DNA from 2 places in the Sphingobium agri genome. Region 2 is predicted to be linked to the other one. Evidence: riboswitches for the same ligand, from Rfam matches in the RefSeq annotation. Region 2 holds a riboswitch; the other holds the start of a gene.
What was found. Region 2 has a riboswitch for cyclic di-GMP ahead of MU848_RS03280 (hypothetical protein). Riboswitches for the same ligand answer to the same signal wherever they lie in the genome.
Positions count from the first base shown of each region.

Region 1: linked by a shared signal. The riboswitch ahead of MU848_RS14115 (S-(hydroxymethyl)glutathione dehydrogenase/class III alcohol dehydrogenase) and the one ahead of MU848_RS03280 (hypothetical protein) in region 2 are both predicted to bind cyclic di-GMP.

Region 1 is NZ_JALKHS010000011.1:74,058-96,149, forward strand. Features, by position in the region: gene MU848_RS14050 (acyl-CoA dehydrogenase family protein) at 1-88, opposite strand, end outside; gene MU848_RS14055 (Lrp/AsnC family transcriptional regulator) at 315-800, opposite strand; gene MU848_RS14060 (Lrp/AsnC family transcriptional regulator) at 797-1,276, opposite strand; gene MU848_RS14065 (spinster family MFS transporter) at 1,285-2,589, opposite strand; gene MU848_RS14070 (SDR family NAD(P)-dependent oxidoreductase) at 2,595-3,353, opposite strand; gene MU848_RS14075 (amidase) at 3,370-4,869, opposite strand; gene MU848_RS14080 (Rieske 2Fe-2S domain-containing protein) at 5,007-6,110, opposite strand; gene MU848_RS14085 (amidohydrolase family protein) at 6,129-6,998, opposite strand; gene MU848_RS14090 (class I adenylate-forming enzyme family protein) at 7,014-8,663, opposite strand; gene MU848_RS14095 (SDR family NAD(P)-dependent oxidoreductase) at 9,104-9,877, shown strand; gene MU848_RS14100 (TonB-dependent receptor) at 9,987-12,530, shown strand; gene MU848_RS14105 (right-handed parallel beta-helix repeat-containing protein) at 12,788-14,320, shown strand; gene fghA (S-formylglutathione hydrolase) at 14,438-15,280, opposite strand; gene MU848_RS14115 (S-(hydroxymethyl)glutathione dehydrogenase/class III alcohol dehydrogenase) at 15,289-16,401, opposite strand; cyclic di-GMP riboswitch class I at 16,809-16,886, opposite strand; gene MU848_RS14120 (NAD(+) synthase) at 17,014-19,074, opposite strand; gene MU848_RS14125 (CinA family protein) at 19,064-19,603, opposite strand; gene MU848_RS14130 (enoyl-CoA hydratase/isomerase family protein) at 19,753-20,841, shown strand; gene MU848_RS14135 (alpha/beta hydrolase) at 20,901-21,827, shown strand; gene MU848_RS14140 (NmrA family NAD(P)-binding protein) at 22,024-22,092, opposite strand, start outside.
Region 2 is NZ_JALKHS010000005.1:132,599-140,288, forward strand. Features, by position in the region: gene MU848_RS03280 (hypothetical protein) at 67-1,203, opposite strand; cyclic di-GMP riboswitch class I at 1,353-1,430, opposite strand; gene MU848_RS03285 (hypothetical protein) at 1,662-2,612, shown strand; gene MU848_RS03290 (replication initiator protein A) at 3,016-4,218, opposite strand; gene MU848_RS03295 (ParB/RepB/Spo0J family partition protein) at 4,430-5,521, opposite strand; gene MU848_RS03300 (AAA family ATPase) at 5,746-6,942, opposite strand; gene MU848_RS03305 (aldo/keto reductase) at 7,136-7,690, shown strand, end outside.

The sequences.
Region 1 (22,092 bases), on a different contig from region 2:
GCGTGCGCTCGCTTGTGGCATTCTCCGCGAAGAAGCTGCGCGCCGTCTCCGCGATCATCTGTTGTTCGTCGGTAAATGCGAATTCCATCTCGGCCGCCTTTAAATATGTTGGCGGAGCTTCTCGCCCCGGCACTCGTCGGGGTCGGATGTCAGCCGCCCGGTAGACCGGCCGCTCTCTCCTGCCATCGACGGTTGACGACAATATGCCGCAAACGCCGTTCGGATAGTGCTATATGAGCTTAATTTTCTTTTCAAGCACTCATATGCGGAATTCTGAAATATTTAAATTCCGAATTTATTTGTTCGACCTGGCCTCACAAGCTGCTGACGGTTTGCGCGTCCGTGATCCGCACCACCCGATTGCTGAACTTGACAGTCCTGACCGCCAGCGAGGTTTCGACGTGATTAACCCCCTCCATCGCCAGGATCTGTCCCGATGCCATCCTGTGAAGATTGTCGAGGTCATCATAAAGGCATGTCGCCATGATGTTGCACGGCCCCAATGTGATCATCACGGCCTTGACCAGTGGGATATGCGCGATGTCACGTGCGATCTGCCGGACATGACTGACATCGGCCTGCACAGCGATGAAGGCCACATTGGTCGCCTTTTCAAGCTTCAACCCTGTCAGCGCGGTAAAGGCAATCAGCTTTTCCTGCTGCAACCGCTTGATGCGGCCCCTGACGGTGCCCTCATTCACGCCAAGATCCGCTGCGATCTTGCGGTTGGAAACGCGCGCATCCTGCGCCAAGATGGCGATCAGCTGGTGGTCCAGCTCGTCCAGGTCCGGCCTCCTCATGCAAGCCTCCTGCGATCGATCGGAGCGGTGTCCAAGCCATAGCGGACGATATCGAGCCCGATCGCGGGTATCATCGATCTTATTCCCGGCACCTTCGATAAACGATCCGTTATCAAAGAGGGAAGCTCGTCAATGTCATGGAGCGTCAGAAGCAGGCTGATCTCATAACTACCCGTCACCAGATGCGCGGCGAAGACTTCAGGAAATACAGCGAGTTCTTCCGCTACGTCCAATGCCGACCGGCCACTCACCTGCACCGCCAGGTGAATGAGGACATGATATCCGTGCACCGCGAAATCGGACACTGCCACGACGCGCAGCATCCCCGCATCCTCCATCCGCCGGATGCGCGTCGAAACGGTGGAAGCAATCAGGTTGAGGGATTCCGCGATCTGTTGATTGGTGGCTCGGCCATTTTGCCGCAGCTGTTCGACAATCTTCCGGTCCGTCTCATCGAACGCAAAAGTCTCACTCATATACTCGCTCAACCTCTTTCTGCCGCCACTCTTGCCAGCAAAGGGTCAGAAGGTCGAATCGAAAGAGCATCATTCAGTCGCGCACGGTCCTGCTCCACCCGGCTCGCCGCCGCCCAACCGAGCAGCGCTGACAGGAAGCCGAAGGGAATGATGAGGGTCAGCGCCATGCGGAGCGATGCCGCGTCATGGCCCAGCATCTGGCTGATCGCTCCGGTCGCCCATGGTCCCACGAAGAAGCCCAGCAGCGTCGTAACCGCCAGAAACAGAGCCGTCGACGCCGCCCTGATGCGCGCAGGCAGCATATATTGCAGTGTCGCGATAAACCCGACGGACCAGCCTCCGCCCAGCAGCCCGGCAGGGATCGCCGCCAGCTTCGCCATATCGAAGCTGCCAGCCCAGCTGGACATCAAGATCGCGCAGGTGGCGGCGCCCAGCGCCAATGCGGAAAGGCGCGACGGCCAGATCATGCTGCGCTTGGCGAGCCGGTCGGACAGCGCGCCGAACAACAGCATGCCGATCAGCCCAGACAGACCGAAGTTGATCGCGAAGGCCGACTTGGCCGCCACCGGATCAAGCCCATAAGCCCGGGTGAAGAGTTCCGGACCCCAAAAGCCAAAGGACACACCGGACAAAACACCAAAGCCAAAGGCGAACATCATCAGCAGATAGGCTGGACTGCGGACGAGGCATCCGACCAGCTGGCCAAGCGGCAACGCTTCCACCTGCTCTCCACTCGTACCGCTACGCCGCGGCTCGCGGATCAGCAGGAGCGCGCCGAGGCCCAGAAGGACCCCGACAAGGCCCATGCTGTGAAATGCCATGCGCCAATCATGCGCAGCCGCAATCGCTGGCCCTCCCGCCTGTCCCGCAATCTGGCCGACATAGGCTGCAAGTCCCAATATCGCGAAGGCGAGCCCACGCCTCTCCGGCCGGAAATAGTCGGATAGCAGCGAATAGGCCGGCGCTACGAAGGCCGCTTCCCCTACGCCCACGCCAACCCGGGCGAGGGTCAGGCTGACCGGGCCGCTCGAAAGGCCGGTGGCGACCGTCGCCGCGCTCCAGAGGATGCAGCCAGCCGCGATGATCCGCACGCGCGACGTGCGATCCGCCAGCCGCGCGAAGGGCACGCCGAGCACCACATATAGCAGCACGAAGGCGGGGCCCATCAACATGCCCATCATCGCATCGCCGATGCCGAACTCGGCCTTGATCGGGCCGATCAACCCGGTGATCAGGTAGCGGTCGGCATAATTGACGATGTAGATCGCCAGCAGCATCGCCAGCACGACCCAGGGATTGGAAGCAGGGCGCATGTCTTTCAATCTCGCAAGAGCGAGCCGCCATTGACGTGCCAGAGTTGCCCGTTGACCCATTCCCCATCATCGGAGGCCAGGAAAGCGACCGCGCCTGCAATATCGTCCGGCTTGCCGAGGCGGCGGTGCGGCAGATTTTCCAGCATCCTGTCTACATAGTCCTGTGTCAGATGCTGTGCGACCGCTTCTGTCAGTACCACGCCAGGGCAGATGCCGTTGGCGCGAATGCCCTGCTTCCCGAATTTTCGCGCGACGTGGCGGACAAGGGCATGCAGCGCATTCTTGGTCATCGGATAGGCGACCTGCAACGGGTTGCCTGAAATCGCGGCGCCAGAGGATGTGTAGATCATCGCCCCGCCGCCCCGCTCCAGCAGCACTGGAAGAGCGGCCTGCGTCGCCAGGAAATGACTCTTGGCATTGATCGCGAAGGACCGGTCCAGCACCTCTTCCGTGCAGTTCAGCACGTCGATGTCGCCTTCGGTCCCGCCCGCCAGATTGCTGTGGTAGAAGTCGAGCCGCCCGAACTCGGACAAGGCCGCCTCCACGATCGCGCCCTGCGACGCTGCCTTGGTCCCGTCGAGCACGACGCCGATCGCCCGCCCGCCTTCCTCACGGATCGCGCGCGCCGTGTCCTCGGCCCAGTCGCCAACGATGTCGCCGATCACAACCGATGCGCCTTCGGCGACCAGCCGCCGCGCCGTGGCCGCGCCGATACCGCGCCCGCCGCCCGCGACGATCCCTGCCTTGCCTTCCAATCCGCGCATCATTCTCTCCAATATCTTAAACCGCCGGACGCCTGTTCTTCCAGGGCGCAGCGCTTTCCAGCTGACCGGCCAGGCGGAACAGCGTCGCCTCGTCGCCATAACGGCCCGTGAACATCACGCCGATCGGCAGACCTGCCGACGACATGGCGAGCGGCACAGACATGGCGGGCTGGCCGGTCATGTTCGCGACCTGCGTAAAGGGCGAGAAGACCGCCGCCCGCTGTCCCCATGCCGCAAAATCGACATCGGGAGTGAGGTTGATCTGGCCCAGCTTCAATGGCGGAGCGGCCAGTGTCGGCGACAGGATCACATCATAATTCGCCATGAACTGCGCCATGCTGATAGCCGCAGCCTGAAGCGTGTTGTTCGCACGGGCGAAGTCCATGCCGGCCGCCTTCTGCCCATAGCCGACGAAACCCAGCGTGATCGGTTCCAGCACGTCCGGCCCTATCGCCATGCCGGTCGCCTTCGCGCGATCCGTCATGTCCGCTGCAACCGATGAACCGATCAGCACGAAACTCGCCGCGCCCATCGCCGCGACGTCCAGCTTCGGCGCAGCTTCCTCGACATGATGACCCAGGCTCTCGCACAGCCGTGCCGCCTTGCGCGCCGCTTCGACGCATTCGGGGTCGACGGGCGATCCCGCAGGCGCATTCAGCATCAATGCTATCCGCAACCGGCCCGGAGCCTTGCCGACTTGCGACAGGAAAGTCTCGCCCGGCGTCGGCGCGGCATAGCGGGCGCCCGGTTCAGGCCCCTGCGTCGCATCCAATATGGCGGCGGAGTCCCTCACGCTGCGGGTGACGGCATGATGCACCGACAATCCGCCCCACCCTTCGGTGCGCGGCGGTCCCATCGGCACGCGCCCCCGGCTCGGCTTCAGCCCAAAGAGCCCGCAGCACGACGCCGGAATGCGGATCGACCCGCCACCGTCGGTAGCGTGCGCGGCGGGGAGCACGCCCGCCGCCACTGCCGCTGCAGCGCCGCCTGACGATCCGCCTGTGATCCGGCTCCTGTCCCACGGGTTGCGCGTGTCACCGGTCAGCTTGTTTTCAGTCGTGCCGGTCAGGCCCAGTTCGGGCACTGTCGTCTTGCCGAAGATGACAAAGCCAGCCTTCTCGATGCGCCGGACCAGCTCGGAGGTTACCTCAGGCATGTAGCCCTTGTAGAAACGGCTGCCATTCTCGGTCGGCAGGCCCGCGATATAGGTGTTGAGATCCTTCAGCAGCCATGGAACGCCGCTGAATGGCCCTTGCGGCAACCCCTTGGCGATTGCCGCGCGGCCATAGTCATAATGTTTCTGCGCAAGGAAGTTGAACCGCGGGTTCAGCGCCTCCGCCTTGCCGATCGCCGATTCCAGCAATTCGCTTGGCGAAACCTTGCGCTTGGCGACCAGTTCGGCCAGCCCGAGCGCATCATGCGTGTCGAGCGGAGTGGAGCGCGGCGTCGCAGCCTTGGCAGTGCCCGCCAGCCCCACAAGCGCCGCACCGCCCGCCATCGTTTCCCGGCGTGTCATGTCCATTCCTATCTCTCCAAGAGCTTCTTTTGGCGTGACAGCCATAGGAGATCATCTATCCCCCGCCCCGCTCGCCCTGAGCTTGTCGAAGGGCTTAGCCAGGACGGGGGTGGCGGTGCAGCTGCTCGTAATCCGCTTTATTCCGCGGCCGCCGCGCTCTGATCCGCATAGTAGCGCGCATAATATTTGCGGAACTGCGGGATGGGGCCATCACCATCGCAGATGATCGGGTTGGGCTCGAACTTCTGCCGATCCCACACGACCTTATCCTGGTCGAACTGCTTGCAGATGTCGCGGATGATCGCCTTGGCGACACCCGCCCGCTCGCCTTCGGCCTGGGCCTTGGGCTGGGTAAAGCAGAAGCGGACATGCACATGGTCCAGCTCCACCGGCGCGAGGCAGGCAACCAGCAGCGTCTCCGAAATGCCGGTAAAGCGCGTCCAGCTTTGTCCCGGCCCCATCGTGTCGTAGCTGATGCAGCCATCCACCTCGCCCCATGGCGTGCCCATTTTCGCCTTCACGTCAGCGCCACGGCCCCAGTCTCCCCACCGCAGTTCGCCCAGCGGCACATTGGCGGTGCCATGGATGAAACGGAAATGCGCGACGTCGACGCCATTTTCCGCCATATTCTGGAGCGATCCCCAGACATTCCATTCGTGAACCTCATAGTCGGTCCATTCAGGATCGCTCGCCTCGGGCAGCACCGCCACCTCGAACAGCGGCGCTTCATCCTGCGGGTGATACCAGGCCCAGATGAAACGATTGGCTTCGGTAATGTGCCAGTTGCGCGTGCACTTGCGCTTCACCTGCGGCGGGATATTGCGGGCATAGGGCACGTCCTTGACCACCGCCTCGTCGCCATCATAGCGCCAGGCATGGAAGGGGCACTCCAGCAGATTGCCGTGCACCTTGCCGCCATGCCCCATATGTGCGCCCAGATGCTTGCAATAGGCGTCGAGCATGCGGACCTTGCCGTCCTCGCCGCGCCAGATCGCCAGGTCCTGCGAGAAATAGCGCAGCGGCTTCACTTCTCCGACCTGCAGTTCCGAAGACAGGAGGATCGGATACCAGCCAAAAGGAATGCCGATATCGAGGTTGCGCTCCTTGATCGAAGCGCGGTCCTTCACTTCGGCCAGCCGCCAATCGAGCAGGTCCTGCCCTTTGAGCTTCTCAAGGATCTGCCATACGGCAACCGGCGGCGTGCGCGCATCGGATGCGGCGGCGATTTCGGGGTTAGACATGGAAAAGGCTCCGTCAGATTATTTGAGGTCAAAGACCTTGATGGCGTTTTCACGCAGGAACTTCGGCCATACCTCGTCCTTGAAGGGGACGTTCTGCATGTCGCTGAAGATCCGCTCCAGGCTGAGGCCCATGGGAAAGTAGCCCGCATAGATGATCTTGTCCGCGCCGCGCGTATTGGCGTAGTCTATGATCGCCTTGGGATAGTGCTTGGGCGCAAAGGCGCTGGTCGAATAATAGAGGTTCGGCCATTTCAGCATCAGCTTGACCGCCAAAGCTTCCCACGGCTCCGCGCCATGACGCATGACGACCTTCAGGTCCGGGAAGAACCAGCAGACCTCATCCAGATGTTCGACCTTCTGCGTTTCCATCGGGATACGCGGACCCGGAATGCCCGCATTCAGCAAGACCGGCAGCCCCAGTTCCGCCGCACAGGTATAGAGCGGGAACATATATTTGTGATTGATCGCCACCTGCGGCAGCGTGCCCGCCGGAAAGACGCTGATCGCCGACAGCCCGACTTCCGCATGGATGCGCTTGATCCGCTTTACTTCCTCCATCCCCCGGTTGGGATCACAGGGCAGGTCGAAGAAGAAGCGGTCGCCATACATTTCCTTGGCGCGGTAGGATGTCGCATTGTCGTTCCATCCGACCAGCGCCTTGTCGATACCATATTGGTCCATCTGCTCGACGGTCCATGATACAAAGTCATCAACCTTGCCGGTCTGCGGAATGTCCTTGAACATATATTGCGCGGGCATCGCGAACTGCTGAAGCGTCTGCTGGTCCTTGATCAGCGGACGGAAGGGATCGAACCAGGCGGAACGGTCTTCCGCCTCGGGAATGCCCAGCATGCAGTCGATTATCTTTATGTCCTTGGGCATGCCCATGCGGAACTCTCCTGTTCAGTTGTTGCCGGCCAGTTCAGGCCACAGCGCACGAAGCGCGATCTTGTTGATTTTCTGCGACTGGTTGCGCGGCAGCGGCTCGGCGGAAAAGGCGACGCGCACCGGCGCCTTGTAGGGCGCAAGCCTGCCCGCCACCCAATCGATGACGCTGCGTTCGTCCAGGCCATCCGCCTGAACCACCGCGACCAGCGCCTCGCCCAATCGCTCATCCGCTATCCCGAATGTCGCGCATTCAGTGATCTGCGGCATTTCGCTGAGGACGCGCTCGACTTCGGCGCAATAGATATTCTCGCCGCCTGAAATGACCATGTCCTTGGCGCGATCGACGATGAAGATGTACCCGTCCTCATCCTGATAGCCGATGTCGCCGGTACGCAGCCAACCGTCAGGCGTGAAGGTCTTCGCCGTATCCTCCGGCCGGTTCCAATATCCGCTCATGATCATGGCGCTGCGCACAATGATCTCGCCGGTTTCGTTGGGACCGCAGACGGTGCCGTCCTCCCGCTCGATCCGCAAGTCGACCAGCGGCAGCACCCGTCCCGCCGAAGCCCGGGCTGCCAGGAAGTCCGCTCCCACGGCCTGAGCGATCGCGCCCGATGTCTCGGTCATGCCATAGCCGGTCCCGATCATCGAATGGGGGCACAGCTTCTGCACCTCCTCCAGCAGGTTGAGCGGCAGCGCCTGGCCGCCCGATCCGATGTTCCGCACCGAACTCAGGTCAGCATCCTTGGTGCGCGCCCGATGCACCATGTCCCACAACATCGTTGGGACGGTCGAAAGCTGCGTCACCCGCTCCCGCTCGATCAGCCGGACAGCCTCTTCCGCATCCCAGCGGCGCATGATGACGATCTTGCCGCCTGACAGGAAAGGCGCGAGGAAACCGGAGCCCAACCCCGAAATATGGAAAAGCGGATAGACGAGCAAAATGGCCTGGGGCGGCACCTGCGACGCAATGGCATCCACCGAAACCCCATATTGTTGGGCCATGTTATGCAGCACCATCGTTCCGGTCAGCTGCGTGCCCAGCAATCCGGTGATCAGGCTGCGATGGGACAGAACCGCGCCCTTCACCCGCCCCGTCGTGCCTGATGTAAACAGAATGGCGCAGGGATCATTCGGCGCTGCGGTCTTCTCGGGTTCTACGGCAGTGGGCGCATCTCCCAAAGGCCGCGTTACATCGATCAACCGGCCCGCATAACCGCCATCGCGCAGAAGCGCGGCTCTGTCGGTATCCGCCAGCACAAGCTCCGGCGTCACCTCTTCGACCATCGCGTTCAGCTCGGCGGGCGATCCCCGGCTATTGAGCAGCGCTGCAACGCCGCCCTGCTTCACAACGGCGAGAAAGGCGACCATCCATTCGGCACGGTTGCGCATGCAGATCGCAACCCTCTGCCCCCGCGTGATGCCGAGCCGAGCCGCCAAATGGTCGCGCCAGGCGAACAACTGGGTGAAACTCACCCGCCGCTCGCCCTCTGCGCCGTCAAAATCGACGATGCATGTCTGGTCGCCGAAGCGCCGCGCCCCTTCGATCAACTGGTTGAGGTCCGAAGGCGCGTTCACGAAGAAGCGGAGGCCATCCTGCTCGCCGATTTCGAAAGGCGTGCCGGGTGCGGTGACGGCCGCGAAAATGGGATCGATCTTGCTCATGCTATCCTTGGGGATCACCTCACCGCCGCAGGGATCGTCCGACGGGGAATTGCGCCGGAGCCTTGGCCCCGGTTCGATTCCGGCATCCTCTATCCTCGACTCATCGCCGTTCTGCTTGAACACGACTCTATTCCGCCGCCCGCGTAATTCAACAACATTTTTTTTCCGCATGATCAGTGCACTTGATTGATGCCGGCATTTTCTGGGCCAACAACGTGATTGCCCCTGTATTTACTAGATTTTCTCTAAGCCGGGAGCTGCCCATATCACGATCTATAAATGGCTCATTTGCCTGCAAGGCCCCTTCCATATCACCTCCAGAACATTCAAGTTCGGAATTTATCGATTTACAAATTCCGTATTTTTGGGAATCTTGAGTCGCATCGCACCCACACTCGGAGCAGAGTGCGATTCTGTTAGGTGAGGTTCTGGACGTCGACATGAGCGAGGATTTTCAAGGCCGCGTCGCCATCATCACGGGCGGCAGCGATGGCATCGGCCTCGCCACTGCCAGCTTGCTGGCGCAGCGCGGCGCGCAGGTTGTCATCTGCGGGCGCAGGCAGGCGCTGCTGGACAGCGCGCGCAACAGCATTTCGGCGCAAGGCGGCCTGATCGAGGCGGTCCAGTTGGACGTCGCCGACACGGACGCGCTTACGGCCATGATCGAGGGCGTAGCCCAGAAATATGGCCGGCTCGACATGCTGGTGAACAACGCCATGTCGACCCATTATGCGCCGATCAGCAAGTTGACGCTCGAACATTGGCGCAAGGATTTCGCCGTCAACAGCGACGCCGCATTCGTCAGCACCAAGGCCGCGCTGAAAGTGATGACTGCGGCGGGGAAGGGATCGATCGTCAATATCGCCTCGACCTGCGGCATCCGCGCGACCGTGAACATGGCCAGCTATTCCGCTTCGAAGGCCGCGCTGGTGCATTTCACGGCGGCCGCGGCGATGGAAGCCGCACCCCTTGGCATCCGGATCAATGCCATCATTCCGGGGCAGGTGCAGACCGCCCCCACGGAACTGTTTTCCGCGCGCGCGTCCGACACCGCCGCTCGCACGACGGCCGCCATACCGATGCAGCGTGGCGGCCAGCCTGAAGAACTGGCGCACGCCATCGTCTTCATGCTTTCCGACGCTGCAAGTTACATCACGGGAACGGCATTGCCTGTAGACGGCGGAAAGGCCGCTCAACTGTATATGCCCGGCTGATACCTTCCAGGATCAGATCAAAACTGCCTGATCGGCGCATGCGCGAAGATTTCGTGCGCCCACGTTCATCCTCATCACCAACTTCATAATATCCAAGGGAGAGATATTCATGGCCAAGACATATAGATATGCTGCGCTACAACTGATCATGGGGGTCAGTGGCCTCGCACTTGCCAGTCAGTCGATGGCGCAGACCGACGCCGAACCGGCAACGTCGGGTCTCGAGGAAATCGTCGTCACCGCCCAGAAGCGCGCCCAGAATCTTCAGGACGTTCCCATCGCCATCAGCGCGATCAGTTCTGAAAAGGTGGAGCAGCTCGGCATCCGCGACAGCCGCGACTTGAGCGGCCTAGCGCCCAACGTCGTCGTGACCCAGGGCACGACCAGCAACGCCGCCGCCGTCTTCTCCATTCGCGGCATTTCCAATGGTGGCAGCGAAAGCTTCGGCATCGACGCTGCCAACGGCCTGTATGTGGACGGCGTGTATATTGCTCGCGGTGGCGCCCTGGGCCTTGGCGTCACTGACATCGAACGCGTCGAAGTGCTGCGCGGGCCGCAGGGCACCTTGTTCGGCCGCAACACGACTGGCGGCGCGATCCATTTCATCACCCGCGCGCCTTCATCCACCTTCCGGCTGAAGGCCGAGGCTGGCTATGGCAATTTCAATGCCTGGAACGGCAAGCTGTCGATCGATCCGGGTGAGATTGCGGGCATATCAACCAGCTTCTCCTACAGCCACAGCGAACGCGACGGCGTCATCGACAACATCCTCCAACCACGCGACTCTCGCGATCCGGGCGCCCGCACGTCCGACGCGTTCCGCGGCGCTGCCCGCATCGATCTCGGCGGAACCGGCAGCATCCAGTATATTTTCGACTGGAACCGGATCAAGGGCACGCCCCTTCCCTTCATCCTGACCAATGTCTCGGACGGCACGCCCAACGCGCCGATCACCGTCGACGGCCGCCAGGCCTTGGTCACGCAGCAGGCCCCGGTCGCCCAGTATCTGGCGGGCGCGACCTTCGCCGATCCGGAATGCGCAGCGCTCGCAACGCCGGAGCGCAGATACCGCCATGAAGTCTGCAACAACATCCTCAGCCGCGCCGTCGACAAGACCTGGGGTCACAATCTGCAGGTTCAGAATGATTTTGGCGGCTTCAAGGTCAAGTCGACCACCGGCTACCGGTTCTGGAACAGTGACAATGTGACCGACCTGGACGGCCTCGGCGCGTTCAGCGGCCCGGCCTTCTCCAACGCGACCCTGTTCAACGGCATGCCCGCGTCGCTGTTGCAGTTCATTCCAACCATCCCGGCAGCGGCCATTCCGTTCATCTCCGCTGCGCCAGTGCCGACAATCACGCAGGATCTATTCTCCGTTGAGAATAGCCGGCGGCACAAGCAGTTCAGCCAGGAAGTCGAAATCTCCGGTGACAGCAGTTCACTGGACTGGGTCGTTGGCGGCTTCTACTTCTGGGAAAAGGGCACGGAAAATGGCCGTCAGAACAGCGGCTTCATTCTCGACACCAATTCCGTTTTCCTCGGAAACTTCGGCCCGCTTGGCCCCAGCTTTGTTGCTGCAAATCCGGCGCGCTACCGCCTCGTCCAGACGCTCGCCCGGCTGAGATACACGGCATGGAGCGAAAGCACCGCAGTTTATGGCCAGTTTACCTTCTATCCGGGTGGCCGTGACAGTGGCATCCGCCTGACCGCAGGCGGCCGCTACACCTGGGACGAAAAGAAGATGCTCCGCCTTCAGAACGGCGCAGTCGCACCCGCCGTACCGGAATATGGCAAAGCCAAGTTCAGCAAGTTCACCTGGAACCTGATGGCGGGCTATGATGTCGCCGACGGCATCAACCTGTATGCCCGCGCGGCCACCGGCTATCGCTCGGGTGGCTTCAATTCCCAGGACCCGGCAATCACTGGCACGAGCCAGCTCGGCAGCTTCGAACCGGAAAAGGTGACCTCCTATGAAGTGGGCGTGAAGACCGAGCTTCTCGATCGCCGCCTGCGTCTGAACCTCGCAGCCTATCATAACATTTACGACAATCTTGCCGTCATCGGCCCCGTCACCAACGCCCCCGTCGGGACGTTTGCCACGCGCATCATCAATGCGGGCAAGGTGGTTTACAACGGCGTTGAAGCAGAGGCGCAGGCTGTCCTTTCGGACAATTTCTCGCTCGACGGCAGCATCGGCTATATCGACATAAAATATAAGGAGTTCCTCGCAGGCCAGTCGCCCGTAGCCGGGGAGCCGCCGGTCAACATCGCTTCTATCGCGACGCCCGGCTACACGTCTCCGCTCACCGCCAATGTGGCGCTGAACGCGCAGTTCCCGTTGAACTGGCGCAACGCGACCCTGCGCGCACGGATCGGCTACACGCATGAAGACGGCAAATATAATTTCAGCAGCCCGCTGGGATCGCCGTTCAATGAGCAGATCAAGGGCGACGATATCGACCTGATCGATGCCCAGATCGGCATCGACGGCTTCGCGCTTGGCTCGGGCGAAGGCGAAGTCCGCCTGTGGGTCAAGAACCTCACCAATGCGAAGGATTTCGTCCGCGGCATCGACTATGGCCAGCTTGGCTTTGCAGGCGGCTATTATGCCGAACCGCGAACCTACGGCATGACCGTGGGCGTCAAATTCTAAAGCATCGTGCGCAAAAGTGGGAACCGGTTTTGCGCTTGTAACGACGCGACGACGAACAACTAGAGCGCGCGACCTGCGTCGGATTAAACGCAGCGCGCTCTAACAAGCTTTCGGGGCATTCGTGCCTCCCTCCCCATGCCCCGTCTCCTTTTTGGAGGCGGGGCTTTTTTTGCTGCTCCGGCCGCCCATTTCACTTCGCATTCAGCCCGGCGGCGCTAAAAACTGCCTGAGGTTAATAGCAAAGTGAGAGGGTAAAGTTGCTGAAATCATTGGGTGCTGCTTCGCTTCTTGCCCTGTCATTGGCGGCTACCGTCGCCCATGCCGAAACCTATTATGTCAGCTCGACGATTGGCGATGACCGTTCCACAGGTACGTCCCCCACACAGCCATGGGCGTCGCTCTCCCGCGTAGCCGCCTTCCCTTTGCAACCCGGTGATGAAGTCAAGTTGATGGCCGGATCGTTGTGGCGCGAACCGCTCACTCTCACCCGATCAGGCAGCGAAAATGCACCGATCCTCGTCACGGCCGAAGGCATAGGATCCCTTCCGCGCATCGACGCAGGCGGCATTTCTCCCTACGGCGTCGCGATCGTGAACGCCGATTATGTGACGGTCAGCGGCCTGGAAGTCACGAACGACAGCATGACGCCCGCCGCCCGCACCGGCGTCCTCATATCGGCCGAAGATCGAGGCATCACGCGCGGCATCCGCATACGCGACATGTATATCCATGATGTGCGCGGGACGAACGATCGCAAGGACAATGGCGGCATAGTCTTCCGCGTGGCAGGGCAGAAGACACGGACGAAGTTTGAAGACCTCATCATCGAACGGAACATCGTCTGGAACGTGGACCGTTCGGGCATTGCAGGCATCAGCGACCAGGTCACGTCCGCCAACTGGTTCCCGAGCGAGAAGGTCGTCATCCGCGACAATTATGTGGAGGATGTGGGCGGCGACGGCATCGTGCCGCGCGGAACGAATGGAGCGCTCATCGAACATAATATCGTGCGCTATGCAGGCAGCCGCGCGCCCGGCTATAATGCGGGCATCTGGCAATGGAGCACCGACAACAGCCTCATCCAGCTCAACGAAGCTGCCTATACCCGCACCCGCTATGATGGCCAGGGCTTCGATTCAGACTTCAACTCCCGCCGTACGACATTCCTCTACAATTACAGCCATGACAATGCCGGTGGCTTTCTGCTCATCTGCTCGCCCCGGCATGATGACAGCGGCAATATCGGCAATCATGGAACGGTCGCCCGCTTCAACGTCAGCCGCAATGACGGCACGCGCATATTCCAGATCGCAGGCAATGTGACAGGAGCTTTGGTCGAAAGGAATGTCGTCCATGTCGGCAAGGCGATGGACGTTCAGATGGTCGTCGCGACCCAGTGGGACGGATGGGCGCGCGACATCCGATTTCGCGACAATGTCTTCAAGGTCGCGGGCACTGCCCGTTACGGCAGCGAGATTGGACGGAAGGGCCCAGACTATCTGATCAAGGCTGGCTTCGACCCGGCGGAGTCTTTCCGGTTCAAAGGCAACAGCTATTTCGGCAGCCATGTCGATGCCCCGGACGACGGATCAGCCCGGATCGAAGCGAATTACGAGGAACAGCCATCGGACTGGCAGGTGCCGGTCTTCGATCCATCCAGCGCCAGGGGCTTTCCCGAATTCATCGCGAACCACCGCAGCTGGATGCTGGCCATGCTCCGCCGGGAACTCGGCACCTTCGTCAAACTGAAGCAACCCCGCCGCCTCCAGCTCTCAGAGGAGCGGCGGTAGTGCGCCATCCGGAATCCAGTGCCCACCCCCCATCCGTTCGGGCTGAGCCTGTCGAAGCCTGCCCGCTCGCCCCGACAGCCTCAGGGCGAACGGTTCACGCAAAGGTGCCGCTTAAAATCACTCCGCGCCAAGCCGCGCCGCATGCCAGCGCAGATGATCCGTCATAAAGCTCGATATGAAATAATAGCTATGGTCATAGCCCTCGCGCATGTTGAGCGTCAGCCCGATCCCCGCCGCATCGCAAGCCGCCTGCAACAATTCCGGGCGCAACTGCTGCTCCAGAAACTGGTCGGCCGCCCCCTGATCCACCAGTAATTCGGGCACGCGCGCGCCATCCTCGATCAGGGCGACGGCGTCATGCTTGCGCCACGCGGCCCGATCGTCCCCCAAATAGCCGCCCAACGCCTTCTCGCCCCAGGCCACCTGGCCGGGCGCGACGATCGGCGCGAAAGCAGACACCGCCTTGAACCGGTCCGGATGACGCAAGCCGATGGTCAGCGCGCCATGGCCGCCCATCGAATGTCCCATGATCGACTGGCGGCTCATGTTGGCCGGAAAATGCTCCGTGATCAGGGCAGGCAGTTCCTCCGTCACATAAGACCACATGCGATAATTGCGATCGAAGGGCGCCTGAGTAGCATTGACGTAAAAGCCGGCGCCAAGACCGAAATCATAGGCACCCGCAGGATCATCGGGCACGCCCTCTCCGCGCGGCGACGTGTCCGGTGCGACAAAGATGAGCCCCAATTCCGCACAGGCTTTTCTGAACTCGCCCTTTTCCGTCACATTCGCATGCGTGCAGGTCAGGCCCGACAAATACCAGACCACGGGCAGCTTCGCGCCCTCTTCATGCGGCGGCACATAGACCGAAAAGCTCATGTCCGTCGCGGTTTCAGCGGAGGCATGACGATAGACGCCCTGCACGCCGCCAAAGGCCTTGTTGGCGCTGACCTGTTCCATGCCGCTGCTCAAAACACGACGACGCTGCGGATGCTCTCGCCCGCATGCATCAGGTCGAAACCCTTGTTGATCTCCTCCAGCGTCAGCACATGGGTGATCATCGGGTCGATCTCGATCTTGCCGTTCATGTACCAGTCGACGATCTTGGGAACGTCCGTGCGGCCCTTCGCGCCGCCGAAAGCGCTCCCCTTCCACACGCGGCCAGTAACCAGCTGGAAAGGCCGGGTGGAGATTTCCTTGCCCGCTTCCGCCACGCCGATCACGGTCGAAACGCCCCATCCGCGATGGCAAGCTTCCAGCGCCTGGCGCATGACCTCGGTATTGCCGGTGCAGTCGAACGTGTAATCCGCCCCGCCGTCGGTCAATGCGACCAGATCAGCAACCACTTCCGCCGTGCTCTTGCCCCTGGGGTTGTAGAAATGGGTCATGCCGAAGCGCTTGCCCCACTCGGCCTTGCCGTCGTTCACATCGACACCGATAATGCGGTCCGCCCCCACCATGCGCGCCGCCTGCAGGACATTGAGGCCGATGCCGCCCAGGCCGAACACGATGACATTGCTGCCCGGCGTCACCTTCGCCGTATTGATGACCGCCCCCACGCCGGTCGTCACGCCGCAGCCGACATAGCAACTCTTGTCGAAAGGCGCGTCTTCCCGGATTTTCGCCACGGCGATCTCTGGCAGCACCGTGAAGTTCGAAAAGGTCGAGCAGCCCATATAATGGAAGATCGTCTGCCCCTTGTAGCTGAACCGGCTCGTCCCATCCGGCATCAGCCCCTGACCCTGGGTCGCGCGGATCGCCGTGCACAGGTTGGTCTTGCCCGACAGGCAGCTTTTGCACTGGCGGCATTCGGGCGTGTAGAGCGGGATCACATGATCGCCCGCCTTGACCGAAGTCACGCCCGGGCCAACCTCACGCACGACACCTGCGCCCTCATGGCCAAGGATCGACGGGAATATGCCCTCGCTGTCGAACCCGTCGAGCGTGTAGGCGTCGGTATGGCAGATGCCGGTCGCCATGATCTCGACCAGGACCTCGCCAGCCTTCGGGCCTTCCAGATCGACCTCTACGATCTCCAGGGGCTTCTTCGCTTCAAATGCGACGGCGGCGCGGGTCTTCATGCAGCGTTCCTCAGATCGAATGTGGGGCTGCACCAGCAGTGGTTCAATTTGGCCGCGCGATCAAGCCGCCGGTCTGTTTCATCCGTCAGGATTTGCAGCGATCATGAAGAAGCTCTCATGCCTTCGCCGGTAAAAAATGAAGCACAGCGCCCCGGGTGGGGAGATGGGTCTTTGGGACGCTGTGCTTCTCTCCCATAGTGCGACCCGAGGGAGTTAAAGGAGATGGTGCCCGGCAGGACCGGTCAAGAAATGCTGCAATCTGGCTGGTGGCGAGCTGGCCTGATCAAGGCCCGCGCCATCCAGAACGGATAGCGAGTTTAAGGCCGACGCCATATTGCGCGCCCAGGCGGCCCGAAAATCATGAATGAAGAAAAGAGGCTGAGCGACTGCATTGCGTCATGTCCTGCTTCGGTAACCCCGCTGTCTCAATCATGAGACCGGAAGCTTTGCGTCTTGCCGTCACCGGCAGTTTGCCTTTTCGGTCAGATCACTCGCTATCACGCGCTTTTCTGCCTTAGCAATTGCTTAACCCAATTATGCCCTCGGGTCAATGATTTGTGGCGGAAAAAAGATGCGCCGTGGAAACTATGCCATCGATCCACCTGTATTTGTTCACCGCTCATCGGCAGGCCCGATGCGCCGCTCCAATTCGTCCAGCCATAGCGTCGCCGTGCCGTCCGAAGGCGCTCGCCAATCGCCCCGCGGCGACAGCGCGCCGCCTCCCGAAACTTTTGGCCCGTTGGGCAGCGCGGATCGCTTGAACTGGCTGATCGTGAAGAAGCGGTAGAGGAAATTGTCGAGCCAGTGCCGGATCGTGGGCAAGTCATAGGCCTGCTTTGCGCTGTCGGGATAACCGGGCGGCCAACCGCCCTCCTTCATGTCGCGCCACGCATGCCAGGCGAGGAAGGCCACCTTGGACGGCGGCTGTCCCCAGCGCACGATATGGTGCAGGAAAAAGTCGTTGAGCGCATAAGGCCCGACCCTGCTCTCCGTGCTCTGCATCGCACCCGACGCATCGGCGGGCACCAGTTCGGGCGAGATTTCCTGATCGACGATCGCCTGCAATATCCCGTCCGTCTCCGCATCGAACTGGTTCGTCGCGATGCACCAGCGGATCAGATATTGGATCAGCGTCTTGGGCACGCCGCTGTTGACCGCATAATGGCTCATCTGGTCGCCGACGCCATAGGTGCACCAGCCGAGCGCCAGTTCGGAAAGGTCGCCCGTCCCGACGACGAAACCGCCATGCCGGTTGGCCAGGCGGAACAGATAATCGGTCCTCAATCCCGCCTGGACATTCTCGAACGTCACGTCATACACTGCCTCGCCGCGCGCAAAGGGATGGTTCATGTCGGCCAGCATCTGCCGCGCCGCCGGACGGATATCGATCTCTTCGCCTGTCACGCCCAGCGCCTTCATCAGCGCCCAGGCATTGGCCTTTGTCGTCTCACCCGTCGCAAAGCCCGGCATCGTGTAGCCAAGGATCGCCGATCGCGGCAGCCCCAGCCGGTCGCACGCCTTCGCCGCGACGATCAGCGCATGGGTGGAATCCAGACCGCCCGACACGCCGATCACCAGATGCTTGCCGGACGTCGCGCGGAAACGGGTGACCAGCCCCTCCACCTGAATGTTGAACGCCTCATAACAGTCCGCATCCAGCCGCGCCGGATCAGCCGGGACGAAGGGGAAGCGGCGCACGGGCCGGTAAAGCCCTTCCCGCTTCCCAGCGGCCACAGCCTCAAACGCCACTTTCCGGAACCGCTGCTCGGGATGCCCCATCGCCTCGGCCGTATCGTTGAACGTTCCGTTGCGCATCCGCTCCAGCCGCAGCCTTTGCGCATCGATATCGGCATAGATGATCTCCGGCGCATCGCCGAAGCGTGCCGATTCCGCCAGCAGGTCGCCCATCTCATGCACCATCGCCTGCCCGTCCCAGGCCATGTCCGTCGTGCTCTCGCCATAGCCCGCCGCCGAATAGGCATAGGCAGCGATGCACCGCATGGATTGCGCCGCCGATAAAAGGTCGCGGTCCCGCGCCTTGCCCACGATGATGTTCGACGCCGACAGGTTGCACAGGATCAGCGCGCCCGCCAGCGCGCCAAAGGTGGACGGCGGCAGCGGCGCCCAATAATCCTCGCAAATCTCGACATGGAATATGAAGTCGCCGCGTCCCTCGGCCTCGAAGATCAGGTCCGGCCCGAACGGGGCCCGATACCCTGCGAGGTCGATCTCCAGCCCAGCCAGCCCAGCTCCCGGCGCAAACCAGCGCTTCTCATAATATTCCCGGTAATTGGGCAGGTAGCTTTTGGGGACGACGCCCAGCAGCTTCCCCCCCGCAATCACCAATGCGGCATTGTAAAGCCGCCCCGCCCGTCGAACCGGCGCGCCCACCAGCAGCACCGGCAGATCAGCGCTCTCCTCGACCAGCCGCCCGATCTCCGCCTCCACCCTATCGAGCAGCGCGTCCTGCAAATGCAGGTCATCGATGGCGTAGGAGGACAGGGACAGTTCCGGAAACAGGATGATGTCCGCCCCATTGCCAGCCGCCTCACGCGCCAAACGCAGGATCGCCGCTGCATTCGCGCCTATATCGGCAACGCTCGCTTCGGGTGTCGCGGCAGCCAGCCGCACCAGCCCATGTGTTTCAATCGCCTCGAACCGTTCAGCCCCCATGCACCGCCTCCCTCATCATGTCCAAGGCGACCGCGATTGTTTTCAACCGGATCGGCCCACGTCCCAGGTCACCGAAATGCTCCTCCCGATGCCGTGTTTCGCCGCCGCGCCGGGCGCACCCGAAATGCACCAAGCCCGGCTCATCTCCCGGCGGCGCAGAGCCCGCATAGCCCGTCACCGCCAAGGCGATGTCGGCACTCGACTGGGCTATCGCACCCTCTGCCATTGCGATCGCGACATCGCGGCTCACCGCGCCGCACGAATCGATCTTCTCCCGCGCTATGCCCAGCAGCTCGCACTTGGCATCCTCGCTATACACGACAAACCCGCGCTCGAACGCATGGCTCGCGCCTTCCACATCGGTCAGCAGCGACGCCAGCAGCCCGCCCGTGCAACTCTCCGCCGTCGCGATTTTCAGGTCGGCGTCGCAACAGAGTTTCAGCAAGGCTTCGGCGGCCTCTTCCGTCTCGTTCGGCAGAGCAGGGGACAGGGTTTCAGCAGGCCCGCCGCCATTCGGATCGCCGTTCATCCTTTCCTCCCTCTAATGGACACTCGCTTTTTCAACGACACGGGCCGCGCCGCCGTTCCCTGCCGGGCCCCTTCCCCGGAACGATCTGAACCGATAACAGCTGTTCGGATAATCTAGATAAGAAGCTCGGACGGCAGGCAGGATGAGAAATGACTGATCAATTGATCATCTTCGTGCAAAATGGCGTCGGCCGCATCCGCCTTAACCGGCCAAGGGCTCTCCATGCGCTGACGACCGAAATGTGCGCTGCCATGATCGATGCGCTGCTCGCCTGGCGTCACGATGAAAACGTGTCCGCTGTCATGCTCGACCATGCCGTTTCCCCCGATGGCGATCCCAAATTATCGCGGGGCTTCTGCGCGGGCGGCGACATCGCCATGATCGCCAACAGCGCGAAGGGTGACTGTTCGGAGGCCGAACGCTTCTTCCACATCGAATATCGGCTGAACCATCTGCTCTTCATATATGAAAAGCCGGTCATAGCGTTCATCGACGGCATAGTGATGGGCGGCGGCGTCGGCATATCCGATCCCGCGCGTTTCCGCGTCGCCACGGAACGCACCATCTATGCCATGCCCGAAACGGGCATCGGCCTTTTCCCCGATGTTGGCGGCGGCTGGTTCCTGCCGCGCATGCCGGGCCGAACCGGCACCTGGCTCGCCACCACCGGAGCGCGGATCAATGGAGCCGATTGCGCGGCGATCGGCATCGCCACCCATTATATGGCCTCGGAAAAGCTCGACGCCGTCAAGGCACGGATCATCGCCGACCCGGATGGCATCGGCGAGATTCTGGATGAAATGAGCGACCCGCCGCCCCCCTCCCCCTGGGAAGCACAGCGCGCCGCCATAGACCGGCTTTTTGCCGCCCGCCGCTATGAAGATATCCTCGCCGCCTTGCGCGCGGACGGATCGCAATGGGCGGCCGAGCAACTGGCGGTGCTCGCGACCAAGTCACCGCAGACGATCAAGGTCGCCCTGCGGCAAATGGCCGAGGGCGCTGGCTACAGGGACTTTGCGGCGAACATGCGCAATGAATATCGCATCGCCTGCCATGTCATCCGCCGCCCCGATTTCATCGAAGGTGTCCGCGCCGTCATATTCGACAAGGACAATGCGCCGCGATGGAACCCTGCGACTCCCGAAGATGTCACGGATACACTGCTCGACAGCATCTTTGCGCCCCTGCCTGCGGACAGGGAGTGGACGCCGCTTCCCGAACTGAATACGGGCGTCTAAGGTGCAATCGCACGCGTCCATGCGATTGATACAAAATAGATGGAGAGGAGACCCATTCGATGAAGCGTCTTGCCCTGATCACCCTGGCCCTGGCGATTGCCGCCCCCGCCGCCGCCCAGATGCAGATCACGCCGATCGCCAAGCCCAAGCTCGCCGAAATCCCGCTCTATCCAGCCTCGAAGGACGCGGACAACGAACAATGGGAGCATTACAGCATCCATTATGGTCAGCTGAACATGGAAAATGACATTGTCCGCAATGTCACGCGGCCGACGATCACGCCCTATCTCCCCGACCCGGCAAAGGCGACAGGCGCGGGCGTCGTGGTGGCGCCCGGCGGCGCCTTCCTTCAGCTTTCCATGGTCAGCGAAGGCGAAGAGATCGCTCGCTGGCTCGCCAGCCAGGGCATCGCCGCCTTCGTCCTCAAATATCGCCTGAATGAATCGCCGCGCGATGCGAAGGCCTACAGCAAATTCATGGGCCAGCGCATGGCACAGGCGACCCAGCCGGGCGCCGCCGACAAGATCAAGGAGCCCCGCGCGACGCAGGACGCATTGACGGCCCTCGCAATGATCCGCAATCGCGCCAAGGAATTTCGCATCGATCCCGCCCGCCTCGGCATGATCGGATTTTCAGCCGGTGCCATGACGGCGCTCAGCGCCACCCTGGAGGGCCAGGGCGACGCGCGCCCCGCCTTCATCGGCTATATCTACGGCCCCATGACCGCCGTCACCGTTCCCGCCGACGCCCCGCCGATGTTCGCCGCCATCGCCATGGACGACAGCCTCTTCAAGAAGCAGGGCTTCGCCATTGCCGACGCATGGCGCAACGCCCGCCGCCCCGTCGAACTGCACGCTTATGAACGCGGCGAGCACGGCTTCGGCGCGGGACGCCCCGGCACCACCACAACCGGGCTGCTGCCCCAGTTCGCCGACTGGATGCGCATGCATGGCTGGCTGAAATCCTCCGCGACGCCAACGCATTGATCCAAACCGATGAAGATAGGCGCCTCGGCTTCGCACTACATTCCCTCTCCCCTTCAGGGGTCGGCCAGAGGCGCGTGACTCTGGCCGAGGTGCGGAGCGCAGCGAAGGCGGGAGAGGGGACCGCCTTCACCCGCCCCCTCGCAAACGTTCAAACAAGGCACGTAACTCGTTTGAAGGACCAGAGCCGCGAGCTTAATCAAACCGCCCAAACGCCACTCGCCGCTGCATCCCGCGCATAATCTGCAAACCGCCGCGGCTTCCGTCC
Region 2 (7,690 bases):
CATAGAGGAATGTCCTGGGAAAAAGTGTCCGGAGGCACGATCAGCAGCGCGCCTCCGGAAAGATGGTCAGGGCCGTGTGAGGTTCAGCCCGCCCGTCAGGCTGTTGAGCGTCCCGGACACGGTGCCCGTCACCGGCGCGAGAAGCCCGCCTGGGGACGCCGTCGCGCCTGCTCCGGCGGTGGCTCCACCTGTCGTGGCGCCTGCGGCTACGCCGATGGGCGCAAGAGCCTGCCCGGCGGTTTGTTGCACGGTCGAGGTGAGGCCCGATGTGGTGGAGGTCACGCCATTGACGACCGATGTGACGGGCGCGAGCAGTCCGCCAGTGCTTCCGCTGCCAGTCGTCGGCAAGCCGCCGGGCAATATGTTAGCCTCGACGACCGCAGGGCTTCCGTTACCCAGCAATTGATTGCCGCCCAGCGCCACATCAAGCAAATTGGACGCAATGCCGCCGGTGGGCGCGGTGATATTGGTGACGCGGACGTCGGCTATGCCATTCACGTCGGCAAGCACGGTGTTGCCCGCGTTCAGCACGCCAACGGTCGCCACTGTGCCAACCGGCTGCGTATTTCCGAGCACACCGACGCCGATCGCGCCTGTCGTGCCGTTCAGCCCTTCTATGACGGTCCGGCCGCCGACATCAATGCTGACCAGATCACCCACGACGCCTTGAGCGCCCTGGAGCAACAGCGTCCGGCCCTCGCCTGCATCGACGAGCACGGTGCCGGTATCGGTGAGAACGCGGGTGATGGTGCCGGTCACAGGTTGCAACAAGGGTAGCGCGGTCGCCACCGGGGTCGTGACACTGCCCTGCCCGTCCGAAACGCCGAGCACGGCATTGCCTGCGGTCACCAGTACGGGTGACAGCTGGCCGAGAGCAGCGCTTGTCGCGCCGCCGCTGCCTGTTCCGCCAGAGCCCGAGCCACTCCCGCCCCCGGTTCCCGATCCGCTTGTTCCACCGCCGGTGCCAGTGCCGCCACCTGTTCCGGAACCGCCGTCAGTTCCAGTGCCCGATCCTCCGCCTGTACCGCCGCCACTCCCGCCGCTGCCCGAGCCTGAACCCGGGTTACTTGCTCCAACAGTGGCGATGCGCGTGCCGCCGCTGCTTTCACAGGCGCTCAGCACCAGCATGAGGCCGGAACATGCGGCCAGGGTTGCAAATGCGCTTTTGCGCGCCGTTCGATCGCTGGGTAGTCCGTGTGCCACAAACCTTCTCCTGTCTGATCCAGCATTGCTTGCTGACGCAGACGAGGCCACGCGAACGGGTCGACTAGGCATGAGGCGTGCAGATGCGCTGCCCTGTTATATTTATGAGTGACGACGGACTTGCACTGATTAACCTGAACCTCGGCTCCTTCGGCGGCCCCGCTACCTTGCAAGCAAGGCCGGAAACTTTGCGTCCCGATGTCACCATCGGTTTGCCTTTGTCGGGATCGATCCTTCAGCCGTAACGCCCAAGTGGCAGCTTGGTTCTGTGACACGATGAAAAAAATCTTATTTTTATGGTTACTTTTCATGGCGATGGAATTTCAGACGCGCTTTCGCTTTTTGATCTGCTCCCGTCAGCCCTGCATCATACGTCTGCTGCATCCGGAACGCACCAAAAAGCACCTGCAACCAACATATCTGTTTGGTTGTACGACTTATCTTGCTAAGCCCGAGAAATGCTGGGTTTTTCGTCATCTGCAGAGCAGGCGCTATTATTGCTCGGAAGGCTGGACGGGCGGCTTGCCAACAGTCCTGCGACCGACATCTGGCTCGCGCGAGCGCGGGTGAAGGGCGCTGCGGCACTTGCCAGCGTTGCGTCGGTACCGATCGCCGTCCGGGATCTGGAGGACTGGATTTGCGGCCGCACACCTCCCCCACGGCATAGCGAGGGGTTGAACGACCCGCTGTCGATCGCGGCGCTTGTCCATTTCGCCCTTTCGGCCAGCGAAAGCCAACGAGACCCCATCGCGCGCGCGACACTCAATATATCGCGCCAGCTTCTGGACGACCGCAAGGAAGCTGAAATATGGGCGCCGGACGATCTGGTGCGCTTCGGTCCTGCCTGGCGGGCCGTCCAAGCCATGGTGGAGGCGCCCTACCCTGCTTCAAGTGTCCAGGCCGTGGCGGAGCGGCTCATCGCTGCGCGGGAGGGCTTGGCGGCGCCCACCAGCGGCGGTCAGTTGCTGACGACCGCGGATGGGCGGCAGTTGCAGATCGACCCGCGCCAGCCAGACGTGGGATGGGTAATCGCGGCGCATGTTCCAGCTGCCCTTGAGGCATCTGGGCTGACGTTGCGGCGGTTGCCCTCGTTCGTCGACCTTCCCCGTTTTCCCGGCATTGATGCGCCGACGCTGACTGGCCAGCTGTTTGGCATGATTCAAAGGCAGGCGGCGCAAGGGTTGGCAGAATTGAACCGGCTTGAGGCGAGGCTGAAGAAACTGCCCGACGAGCTTCCCGTAACCAAACGAAGCAAGGCACCCCTGCTGATGCGGCTGGAACTGGCTTATCCCGGGTTGAGCAAGATGGCGGTTGCCCGCCTGCTCGGCATCTCGCACCAGGGAGCGACCAAGTTGGTCGCGCAGATTGCCTCTTCTCTTCTCTCCAACAACCAGAAAATCTCGGGTTAATTACAGGGTTTATAAGGAAGTTAGAGAGTTACGGCCGCAGGAGCAGGGCACGAATCGTTGAAGACGCACGAGTCGGGCCAAACTGCCTGTTCCCGAAAGGTCGGCTATCCGTTCCCGGAGTGTCGAGTGACGCGTTCCTGAAGTGTCGGGCTATCGTTCCTGAAAGACCGTGTGCCGTTCCCGGAATGTCGATGGTGCCGTTCTGAAGCTGCTCTCTCCACCGGGATTGAATCAGTTGCGCAAGATGGCTGCTAAATGTCGTTCAAAAGCTGTGGATGAAATGTAGTCGCAGAGATGCGTTCGAAATTGTGATCGATCAAGCGGGGAGCGCTACCGACACTTCGGGAACGGCTTAAGAAATGTCGCGGTGATAACAGAGGCCGCGTCTTATCTGCGGGGGCGGTCAGAGGGTGTGCCGGTTCTTTTCGTGGAAGCGTCGCACAAAGCCGATGAAGGCCTTCTGATAGTTTACTGGGGTGCGCGTGGGATCGGCGTCGAGCCAGTTGCGGAAATCCTGATGGAGCGACTGATAGTCCCAACCCGGACAATCGGTGCGCAAAGTGGCCAATGTGGCGTCCGTCAATTCACCGGCCGTCACTCGGGAAGAAAGACCAGTGACAGTGCGGCGGATCACGTCGGAGGCGTCGAATAATGGCTCGGCGCCGCTGTTTGCCGACGAGCGGGCGGCCGATGGCGTTCCATTTACCGGCGTCGTTTTGGTAGCCGTAGGCTTTGCAGCGGGGTATTTGCTCGTCGCCTTGGCCGCTTCCACTATACGGCGGCTCATGCGCAGGGAAGGCTCGCGCTTGCCCTGCGGTTGTTCGAGGAGCAGGGTATAACCGGGCAGCGGGTCGCGTTCGGCGATCTTGGCGATCTCGAACTTGAAGCGCCTATAGGCGCCTTCTGCGCCGGACTTTTCGAACAGGGTGGGCATCGAAATGGAGAAGCCCCCCTCCCCCGCCCCACCGGCATGTTTGCGCGCTACCTTGTAGAGCCAGCGCTCCCGGCCGCCGGTCAGGTCGAAATAGGCGCGATCGATGGACAGGACGCCGCCCTGCATCAGCACGCCTTCATAGAACCAGTTGCTGAGTTCGATCGTCATGCCGCGCGAACGTTCGGTGCGTTCGTCGACAAGCTGGGTCCAGCCATCTAGCCAGCTGAAGGTTGCCTCCCGCCGATTTTCGGCGCGGATGTTGGTCTTGATCGTCGTGGAGACGAGCCGATCCAGCGATTGGCCCAGCAATTCATAAGCGCGGCCAGTCGTTGGGCGGTGGATTGCGCGCAGCAGATCATAAGGCATGAGATGCAGTTTGCGTGGCACGTCGTTGACCCCGCGCCGCGCCATATCGGCGAGGACGGAGGCGCAATAGATGAGAATGTCTGCATCCCAGATGGTGGCCATTCCATAATCGGGATTGGCGGAGACATGGACCCAGGCTTTGCCGTCAGGAGACGTGTAGTCGATCGGCTTGACGCGTTTCGACTTGGCGAGGCTGAAGAAGGGGCGCTCCATCATCTCGCGCTGATCGCGCAGCGGCATGTCCGCGATGTAGGGGAGGAACAGTTCAAACTGGTCCGTAAGCTCTGCTTTGCCGGTGCGGGTCATGGGTGGTTCCTTGGCAAAGGCAGGGCGGAATCAGTGTTTTCCCGGGGAAACAATGAATGAATTGGCGAGAAAAGACGGATTCCGCAGGAGGGGAGGGGCAGGCCCTCCCCGGGACGGACAAACTGTTTCCCCGGGGAAACAGGGCGTGAGGGATAGGCGAGCGCCAAGTCCCGCTCCATTCCTGCTCTGCCGTTATGCCCCCCCGAGCGCGTCACTGCTGCAAGCCCATCCCTTGCCGTTCGAGATGTTCGAGCGTGTCGCGGAGCGCCATTGCCAATGTTTCCATGTCGGCGCCCGACCCCGCGTGAAAACGGATGGTGATGCCCTGCCGATTAACCGACTGCACGGTGAGGGCAGGCCGACCGTAGCGCGTGGTCCAGGTGAAGGGATCCTCCTTCGGCTGCGACACGGCCACGCGTGGGGCGTCGAGCAGGCGTTTGAGGACTTCCGCCCCCGGGATCGGGGGAGCACCGGCGACGCGGCGTTCCCGTTGTGTCGTAGCGAGCCGGGCTGCTTCGGCGCGCACAGCCGCAGCAGCGTTCGGATCGTCCAGAGCCTGAGCCAGCGGGTAAGCGGGCTTCAGCTGGACATCGCCGGGCGAGGAGAAAGCTTCGATGATGTCGTCAGGAATGCCCGCGACCTTGATCATCTTGCTGAGCCAGCCCTTGGACAGCTTCAGCCGCTCTGCCATGCGCGTCAGATGGCTGCCATAATGCGTGCCGAGCGCCTCTGCATAATTGCGCGCGCGCTCAAGATCGGTGACGTCCTTGCGCGCGCGGTTTTCGAGGTCCGCAAGACGGAAGGCCGCCTCGTCATCCAACTGGGCGACCTGCGCCACGAACATCATGTCCGGGTAGCTGTGCGCGCGGAGCCAGCTGATCGAGAAATGGCGGCGCGTGCCGGCGATCACTTCATAATCATGGTCCGGATCGCCCTCGACCCGCCGCACGACCGCGGGCACTTTCTGGCCCCCCTCCGCGATGATGGAGTCGATCAGCTCGCGGCAATTGTCCTCGGTAAGATGCGAATATAGCCGCGCATTGCCGCGCCATATCCGCACGCGGGCGGGATCGAGCAGCAATTGCGTGACTTGCCGCACCTCGCCCGACGCGAGCCGGGCAAGAGCCGTTTCGCGGCCGAGCAGCGTTGCGCCGCGCGCGCGCTCGGGGCGAGCCGGGGGAGGGGAGGGGGGCGACGGTTCGGCCTCGGCAACAGGCGGGCTGTCAGTCGCGGGAGCGGGGGCGGGGTTTTCCGCCTCGTCCGACAAGAGCGCTGCCAGATAGTCCGATTGCTTACGCGCCATGGGCTTGTCCTCCGATTCGCGGGGAACATATGGTGAACATGTCTGTGTAGGACAGTGTTGATTTTGGTTCACGCGGAGGCGCGGAGACGCGGAGGAGTTGTGGCCCCGGCGCAGCTGCCCCTTTCATGCGGGCGGCTTCGCTGCACCGAACAGTTGAGCAGAGAGTTTCGCCTGCGGCGGAGCGCCATATCTCAGCGCCTCGGCGTCTCCGCGTGAACAAAGCCTCACGCCGCATTGACGATATCCTCTTCCCGCGCAGGCGCGACGCGGCCCCAGCCCTGGCGCACGAGCGCTTCGATCTGCCCCATGGCTTCGTCCAGATTGGCGCGGCAGCGCTTGTGGGTGCGCGGCGTGCCGATCGGCTTTTCCAGCTCATAGACGGTCATCATGCGCAGCGCCGCATGGCTGATTTCCGCGCTGTCGAGAATGGGAATGGGGAGCAGGGCAGGGCCGAAGCTTTGTTCCATGATCGCGCGGACCATCGAGTGGCTGGGATCATTGCTGTCGAATTTCGAGCAGAGCAGCCGGACGAACTGATAATCGACCTCAATCCCCGCTGTCTGCAACTGGTTGATGACCTGATCCATCATCGAGAGGAACTGGACGGTCGAGCAGAAGTCGGGCGTCGTCGCGGCGAGCGGGACCAAGAGGGCGTTCGCCGCCTGCATCACCGCAAGGCTGATCGTGCCCAGCGCTGGCGGCGGATCGAGCAGCACGACATCATAATGGCGGGCGAGGTCCATCAGGCCCTGCTTAAGCTTGCGAAAGCGCGCGGCCAGGACGGAACCGCCATCGCTGCCCGCCGCCGCCAGCTCATATTCCACGTCGAATAGCTCTAGATTGGACGGGATCAGATCGACATTGGGCCAGGCGGTATGCTTCACCGCATAGAGCAGGTCGACCTGCGTCGGATCGATCGATAGATAGGGATAGAGCGTCTCTTCCCGCTGGATATTGAAATGCGGGTTGAAGCCGAACAGGGTGGTGGTGGTCGCCTGGCTGTCGCAATCGACGACGAGCACCCGATAGCCCTGGACTGCGAAATAATGCGCCAGATGCGTGGTGACGGTGGATTTGCCGACGCCGCCCTTGAAATTCTGCACTGCTATGATCGCGGGAATGTCGAGCGGGGCGCGTTCGGGCGAAGCGCCCAGCACCTGCCGCATGTTCAGCAGTTCCTCGACCCTGTAACCGGGACGTCTGCCATTTTCGGTCGGCGGGGCAGGGGGAAGGCGGCCATCTTCCTCCGCCATGCGAATCCGATTCGTGGAGCAGCCAAGTAGTTGCGCGGCTTCGGCGATGCCAAAGCGGACGTTGAGTTCCTTCCGGCTGTCAGGCAGAAAAGCCTTGCGGCGCAGCCTTTCGACCATCTTTTCGCCGGCTTCGGCCAGATCCCCGATCTGGCTCACTATTGCGTTCATTTCCGACCCCGACGCCCAAGTTGAAGCTCAATCGGGAATGCTATCGCAGAAATCCTTCAAATCCGCAATCTTTGCTGAGATATGATGCGGCGGCTTGAACTGGCCGCCCTGATTGTCAAAATTGCGTCATCAAGGCCATGGCAAGAAGCCCCGGCCCGTTAAGCAGCGCAAGCGCATATGACAGGGGATGTACATGCCCGCAAAGTTGCCGGTCCGCCATTTGGGCCCGCTTTCCGTATCGGCGATAGGGCTTGGGTGCATGAACCTCAGCCATGCTTATCTGCCGCCGCCGGACCCGGCGCAGGCGGAGCGATTGTTGCTGCACGCGATCGATTCGGGGGTCACCTTCTTCGACACGGCAGCGATTTACGGCTTTGGCCAGAATGAGGAACTGCTGGGCCGCACATTGATGCACCGACGCGGCGAGTTCACGCTGGCCAGCAAATGCGTGCTTGGCGAAGTCAACGGGCAGCGCGCGCTCGATGGGTCTCCGCAAGCGATCGCCCAGGTGCTGGACCATGCGCTGCGGCGTTTGCGGGTGGAGCAGATCGACCTCTATTATATGCACAGGCTCGATCCAAAGGTGCCGGTGGAAGAATCGATGGGCGCTTTGGTACGTGCCCTGGAGGCGGGGAAGATCCGCGCGATCGGCCTGTCCGAAATGTCCGCGCCGACGATCAGGCGCGCCCATGCCGTCCATCCCATTGCCGCCGTGCAGACCGAATATTCGCCCTGGACGCGCAACCCC